2 regions of the Streptomyces sp. NPDC024698 genome follow, and region 1 is predicted to be linked to the other one. Evidence: riboswitches for the same ligand, from Rfam matches in the RefSeq annotation. Region 1 holds a riboswitch; the other holds the start of a gene.
The links. A riboswitch is a leader RNA that binds a small molecule or an ion and turns the genes downstream of it on or off. The one in region 1 is predicted to bind FMN.

Region 1 (3,399 bases):
GCCTGCTCGACGGGGTCGAGCGCGAAGTCCGAGGCATCCTGATCATGCCCGGTGCTGTACCAAACCGGCGCCGTTGTCATGCCGGGGCTCCTTCCATGACGGGCTGCCCGGCCTCACGGGAGCGCAGCCACCAGTCGCGCATGCCCCACAGGACGAGCGCGCCGTACAGGACGTAGACGAATCCGGAGAAGGCGTAGCCGTTGGCGAAGTTGAGCGGGACGCCCACCACGTCGACGAGCAGCCAGGCGAACCAGAACTCGACCATGCCGCGGGCCTGCGCGTACATGGCGACGATCGTGCCGACGAAGATGTAGGCGTCCGGCCAGGGGTCCCAGGACAGCGTCGGGTACGCGTGGAACAGGGCGCTGACGGCGAGGGTGCCGACGGCGGCGGCGCCCGCCATGTACGCGCGTTCGCGCCAGGTGGCGAATCGTACGGAGACGCGTCCGTCCTTGCCCTCGCCGCGGTTCCACTGCCACCAGCCGTACAGGGCGACGGCGATGACCACGACCTGCTTGCCGGCGCTGCCGGTGAGGTGGCCGAAGAAGGCGGCGAAGAGGACCAGGCCGGAGAGGAGCTGGACGGGCCAGCTCCACACGGAGCGCCGCCAGCCGAGCGCGAGGGCGATCAGACCGATCACGTTGCCGATCATGTCCGACCACATGATGTGCTGGCCGAACAGGACGAAGGCCTCGGAGTTGAGCCAGTTCACCGGCCGGCCCCCTGGATCCCGGGCGGACCGGCGGGCTGCTCACCGCGCGCGCCCAGCAGGCGCTCGACGTACTTGGCGATCACGTCGACCTCGAGGTTGACCGGGTCGCCGGGCTGCTTGCGGCCCAGGGTGGTCAGGTCGAGCGTGGTGGGGATGAGGCTGACGGTGAAGAAGTCGGGGCCGGCGTCGACCACGGTCAGGCTGATGCCGTCGACGGTGATGGAGCCCTTCTCGACGACATAGCGCGAGAGGTCGGCGGGGAGCGAGATCTTGACGATCTCCCAGTTCTCGGACGGCTTGCGCTCGATGACCGCGCCGGTGCCGTCGACGTGCCCCTGCACGATGTGTCCGCCGAGGCGCTCACCCACGGCCATCGGCCGTTCCAGGTTGACGCGGGAGCCGACGGTGAGGGCCCCGAGGCTGGAGCGGTTCAGGGTTTCGGCCATCACGTCGGCGGTGAACTCGTCGCCCTCGTGCTCGACCACGGTGAGACAGACTCCGTTGACGGCGATGGAGTCGCCGTGCTGCGCGCCCTGCGTGACGACGGGGCCACGCAGCCGGAAACGCGAGGCGTCGTCGAGCATCTCGACGGCGGTGACCTCACCCAGCTCTTCGACGATTCCGGTGAACACTTCCCGGGTCCTCCTGCCTCATAGGGCACGGACTCCGGGGCCTGTCGATGACGACAGAATGAGCGGACCGCGGCACACCGGGAGCGACGCCGAAAGGACACCCGTCCCGCAGGACGAGCAGCAACAAACGGCAGCGCGCACGAAATGCCCGCCCGCCGCGCACTGCCTCCCATCCGGACTTTAACCGTCGGTCCAGGAATTCCACCTGGTCAACCGGCCGCTGGAAGCGGCCGGGTCGCGGACTATAACCGCCGGTTCGGAATTACACCGACCCCGGAGTGCGCTGCTTCTGGTACATGGCCAGTGTGCCACGCCCGAACGACGGTCATACGGCCGTACCTCTGTGGGGTGGCTCACAGCGGCCCGGCATGGACTTCCACGGACGGGGCACCCGGCCAACCTCCTTGACCCCGTGCGGTCTTGGGGCAGGTCACAGGTTCGCGCAACTGGTCCATACCTATTGACGCTCTGGTCTAGTCCTCTTAATGTCCTCGATCAAGACTGCGTGATCATTCATTGCCGGTCCCCCCACGATCGACCCGGCGGCGGTGACGAAGGCCCTTGCCCCGCCGCCGGGTCTCCAACCGGCCGCGACCGCCCAGAGAGTGCCGGGCATCGCCGGGCACGCGCGGCTTCGCGAACGCCGGCGGCTTCACGGATACCCGCGGCTTCGCGGACAGGCGCGGCTTCGCGAACACCCGCGGCTTCGCGGACACCCGCGGCTTCACGGACACGCGCGGCTTCGCGGACACCCGCGGCTTCACGGACACCCACGGCTTCACGGACACGCCCTACCGCGACGAGGCCGGGGCGAACAGCTCGTCCTGGGCACCGTCGCGCGCGGTCAGCAGGGCTCCGCGCAGCACCGCGCCCCCGCCCACCGTGGTCGCGCGCACCTCGGTGGGGAGCGGCGAGATCCGGGCGAGCCGCCGCTCGACCCGCGCCGCGAGCGCCGCGCCGCCGGCCTGGCCGACCTCGCCGCCGAGGACCACACAGCCGGGGTCGAGCACCGCGCCTACGGACGCCGCCCCGATCGCGAGGCGCTGGGCGAGAGCGTCGAGGAAACCGTCGGACGCCGGGGAGCCGGGGGCCGCCAGCGCCTGCCGCACGAGCGCCGCGGCATGCGGTTCGTAGCCCTCGGGCCGCGCCGAGACGCCGTGCTGCGCCGCCAGCTCCGTGATCGCCGCGGACCCGACCAGGGAGTGGAAGCCGCCCCCGCAGTCGGTCGCCGAGGGCAGGCCCGTGGTGCCCGGCACCGGCAGGAAGCCGATCTCGCCGGTTCCTCCGGAGGCGCCTCGGCGCAGGGCGCCGTCGAGGACCACGGCGGCGCCGGTGCCGTGGCCGAGCCACAGCAGGACGAACGTGTCCCGGTCGCGGGCGACGCCCTCGCGCTGTTCGGCCAGGGCCGCGAGGTTGGTCTCGTTCTCGACCAGGACGCGGGCCTCGGGAAGCCGTTCCTGGAGGGCCGCGACGAGCCTTCGGTGCCACTCGGGCAGCCCGGTGGAGTCGCGGAGTTCACCGCTGGCGGGATCGATCAGACCGGGCGCCCCGATGCCGACCGTGTGCAGCCTGCCCCACCCTCCGGCCCCTTCCCGTTGGGGCGCGCCGGCCTCCTTCGCCACCCGCTCGACCAGCGCGACCGCGCGCTCCACCGCCGGTCCGGTGCCGACACCCTCGCCGATGGGCGCGGACGCCTCGGCCAGGACGCGGCCGACCAGGTCGGAGACGACGACGGAGACTCCCTCCGTACGGACGTCCAGCGCGGCCAGGTGGGCGCGGTCCGCGACGATCCCGTAGACCCGGGCGTTCGGCCCCCGCCGCTGCTCCCCCGATTCCCCGACGACGGTGACGAGACCGGAGACCGTCAAGCGTTCCACGAGGTCGGCGACGGTCGGCCGGGACAGTCCGGTGAGCTGCTTCAGCCGCGTGGCCGTCAACGGGCCTTCCTGCTGCAACAGCCGCAGGGCGAGCCGGTCGTTGATGGCCCGTGCGGTGCTCGGGGATGCGGGCATGGCGGGAATCCTCCCAGATCGGCGAGGCCACCGGGCGACCGGG
Region 2 (3,399 bases), on a different contig from region 1:
GCCGTGGGTGACACCCAGTGCGCGAAGTGCGCCATCGGCCAGAGCGACCACTTCGGCCTCCTGCTCCGGCGGCAGGGGCGCGGGCCAGAACTGGCCCGACTCCCGGAAGGGAGGTGCCAGAGGCAGCTTGCCCGTCACCGCGAAGTGACGCGTGCCCTCAGGTGTGACGGCGCTCTCCACGGAGACATAGTCGCCGAAGGGGGCCCAGTCGGCCCCTTCGAGGAACTCCTCGACCACCAGAGCCGGTTCGGCGCGCAGGAACTCCTCGATCACGGCGGCGCCGCGGTCGGGGTCCGTCACCCGGACCGTGTTCCGGCTGCCTTCGCCACGCACCGGTTTGACCACGGCGGGCAGACCCACCTGTGCCAGTGCGTCCGGCCATTGTCCGGCGGTGGTGACGACCGTGCTGCGGACGGCGTCCACGCCGGCCTCGTGCAGCAGGCGCCGCTGAACGGATTTGTCGGTCAACCCCTTGACGGTTTCCGGGGAGTTGAACGGAAGATCGAGCCGTTCCGCAAGTAACGCGGTGTCGGTGAGCATGCGTTCGCTGAAGGTCAGGATGCCTTTGGCCCCAACGGCGCGCAGACGGGCGACGACGGCGTCGTCCCCGTCGGCCAGCGGTACGAGACCGGCGCAGTTCTCCTCCAGGAGCGGGCGGACCTGGCGGGCGTGCCCGGAGTCCGCGAGCACCACCACCACGGGCTCCGATGTGCGCAACCGGCCGATGATCTCGCGCGGCGAGGCCGCACCCTGGTCGTAGACGACAACGATAGCCATCGGTCAGGCACGTTCGAACAGTTGGGGATCCTCGACCGCCTCGGCAAGCTCGCGGAGCGTACTGCGGCGCAGAACTGCGGACCGCGGCATCGCGAGGCCGGACTCGATAGCGCGGGTGGAAATCGCCACCGCCGGCAGTGCATCGCCGCCAAGGTCGCAGAAATCGGCGGCGACATCGTCGACCGAAATACCGAGTACTTCTTCCCAGATTCCTCTGGGTATTTCTATGGCGCCCTTGTCGAGCATGCCGGTTCCCCCCCTGACTCGTGGTCGCTTTCGAGTATTGAATGCTCAACGGCGCAATGTCAAATACCACGACAATTCTTGGTGAATTCATCAAGATTCGCAATTCGGAGCACGCCGGAAGGAGGCCCGGCAAATGCTTTTTGCAAAACATCTGCGGGCCTGCCGGGCCCGTGGTCCTTCCTCGTGGCACCCCCCGTCGGTCAGCCCAGGGCCGCTCCCGGCCGAGCCGAGCACACGGGGGGCGGCCCCTCGGACGGCCGCAGATGGTCGATGAGGGCGGCGACGGAGATCAGGGCAAGTCCGTGACGCTCGGCGAAGTCGCGCAGCTCCGGGAGCCGGGCCATGGTGCCGTCGGAGTTGGCGATCTCGCACACGGCCGCTGCCGGGCGCAATCCGGCGAGCCGGCAGAGATCCACACCGGCCTCGGTGTGACCGGGCCGCACCAGCACGCCGCCGTCACGCGCCCGCAGCGGGAAGATGTGTCCGGGTCGCACGAAGTCGCCGGGTGAACTCCTGCGTTCGGCCAGCAGACGGAGGGTCAGCGCTCTGTCCGCGGCGGAGATCCCGGTGCTGATGCCGACGGCGGCGTCGACGGAGACCGTGAAGGCGGTGCGGTGGCTCTCGGTGTTGCGGGGAACCATCTGATCCAGCTCCAGCCGGTCCAGATCGTCTCCCGGCATCGGGGCGCAGAGCAGGCCCCGGCACTCGGTCATGGCGAAGGCGACCAGCTCAGGGGTGGCCAGCTCGGCTGCGAAGACGATGTCGCCCTCGTTCTCGCGGTTCTCGTCGTCGACGACGACGACCGCCCGGCCGGCGGCGATCTCCGCGACCGCGTGGTCGATCGGATCGAGGGGCTGCACGCCCCTGGCGGTGGGAGACAGCATCGAATCGGTAGTGGTCATGCCCGTGGTCCTAGCGTTCGGTGGAAGCGAGGTCGGGGCGCGAGGTCGGCCGAGCGGGCCCCGCGCACCTGGAACTCGGCGCTGCGGCCGGTCGGGCGGGGTTGCGCGGCGGCAGGGGCACTGCCCGGTAATCGGCCCATCGAAGTCTCTCCTCGCGCTGGCGGCGCGGACTTCCGGGGCCTGAGACACACGACGAGCGCAAGGGCACGTGACACTTTCCCGTCGGGGCGCCACAGTCCCCGTGAGGACGTGCGGAACTTCCACAAGGATCGGGAAAGACCCTGCTCGCCGCGCACTGCCTCCCTTCCGGACTTTCACCGTCGGTCCAGGAATTTCACCTGGTCAACCGGCCGCTGGAGGCGGTCGGGTCGCGGACTGTAACCGCCGGTTCGGAATTTCACCGACCCCGGAGTGCGCAAACGTTCGTGATAACTTCCGTTAACCTTGCACACTCCGCGTGATCTTGACAAGGCATTGGCGAAATCGAGTCATTGTGGCCTGCGTCACGCATCGCCCGACAGGCGAACGGCACGCCGTTTCAAAAGAGTTGCCAACGTCTCGCGGCTGTGTCTACGATCCGCACGCCGCTAACCAACCGTCAATAACGGTCAGATCGGCGCCGGTCGCCCGCTTCGACGAATACGGGGCTGCGAGGCGAGTTCGGCCGGCCGGCGAAGCGGGCATTTGGGGTCCGCGCAATGTCGGATCCGTGTCAGCACGGGGGATCAACACTTCAATGCGCAACAATTCTGAGGGCGCGCTGCGTGCGGCCGAGCCCACCGACAACGAAGCCGGGACCGCGGAGCCTGGCCGGTTCGCACCCGGCACGACCGTCCTGCACCGGGAAGTCCTCGGCGGACGGACATGGTCGAGCTACCTGGTCCGGGTGGTCGCCGACCGATCCGATCCGCTCGCGGTGCATCTGGCGCACGGCACCCGGCTCTCCTTCGGTGAAGGGGACTTCACCCGGGGTCCCCACCCCTGGCACGACGTGGCCGACCAGGAGTGGGCGCAGTGCCAGCCTCCGGCCGGCCGGGAGACACCTCCCGTGTGGACGGGTGCTCCCACCGCTCGCTGACCGCGCGGTCCCGAGCCGCCTCCGGCATGCGCCGCGCAGAACTCCCCCGCGCCGCAGGACGGCTGGAGCCCACATCCATGAGCGAAGTCCCCCGGCTCTGCGGGACCGCCGGTCCGTCGGGCAGCCCCCGTTGCACCTTTCCGCGGTTCTCGGAACGCCCCTCACAGCACAGCACGACGAAAGGAACCAAGCTCCATGCGCATCGCGTTAGTCACCTCCCCCGGCTCGGTGGAGATCAGTGACACCCCGGTCCCCGAGATCGGCGAGGACGACGTGCTCGTCAGGATCGCGGCCTGCGGCCTGTGCACCATGGAGGCCAAGCTCTACACCGGGGAGATGCCCGTCTACCCCGTCGCCGCCGGGCACGAGGTGTCCGGCCGCATCGAGCGGGTCGGT

Region 2: it holds a riboswitch for FMN, as region 1 does, so the genes downstream of both, ribB (3,4-dihydroxy-2-butanone-4-phosphate synthase) here and ACZ4AA_RS31535 (riboflavin synthase) in region 1, are expected to answer to the same signal.

The regions. Positions count from the first base shown of each region.
Region 1 is NZ_JBVHLK010000021.1:55,415-58,813, reverse strand. Features, by position in the region: gene ACZ4AA_RS31545 (bifunctional 3,4-dihydroxy-2-butanone-4-phosphate synthase/GTP cyclohydrolase II) at 1-80, opposite strand, end outside; gene ACZ4AA_RS31540 (nicotinamide mononucleotide transporter family protein) at 77-712, opposite strand; gene ACZ4AA_RS31535 (riboflavin synthase) at 709-1,344, opposite strand; FMN riboswitch at 1,500-1,630, opposite strand; gene ACZ4AA_RS31530 (ROK family transcriptional regulator) at 2,136-3,356, opposite strand.
Region 2 is NZ_JBVHLK010000003.1:226,050-229,448, forward strand. Features, by position in the region: gene ACZ4AA_RS08800 (ATP-grasp domain-containing protein) at 1-777, opposite strand, end outside; gene ACZ4AA_RS08805 (phosphopantetheine-binding protein) at 781-1,023, opposite strand; partial or broken gene ribB (3,4-dihydroxy-2-butanone-4-phosphate synthase) at 1,272-1,925, opposite strand; FMN riboswitch at 2,214-2,344, opposite strand; gene ACZ4AA_RS08815 (hypothetical protein) at 2,662-3,003, shown strand; gene ACZ4AA_RS08820 (zinc-dependent alcohol dehydrogenase) at 3,199-3,399, shown strand, end outside.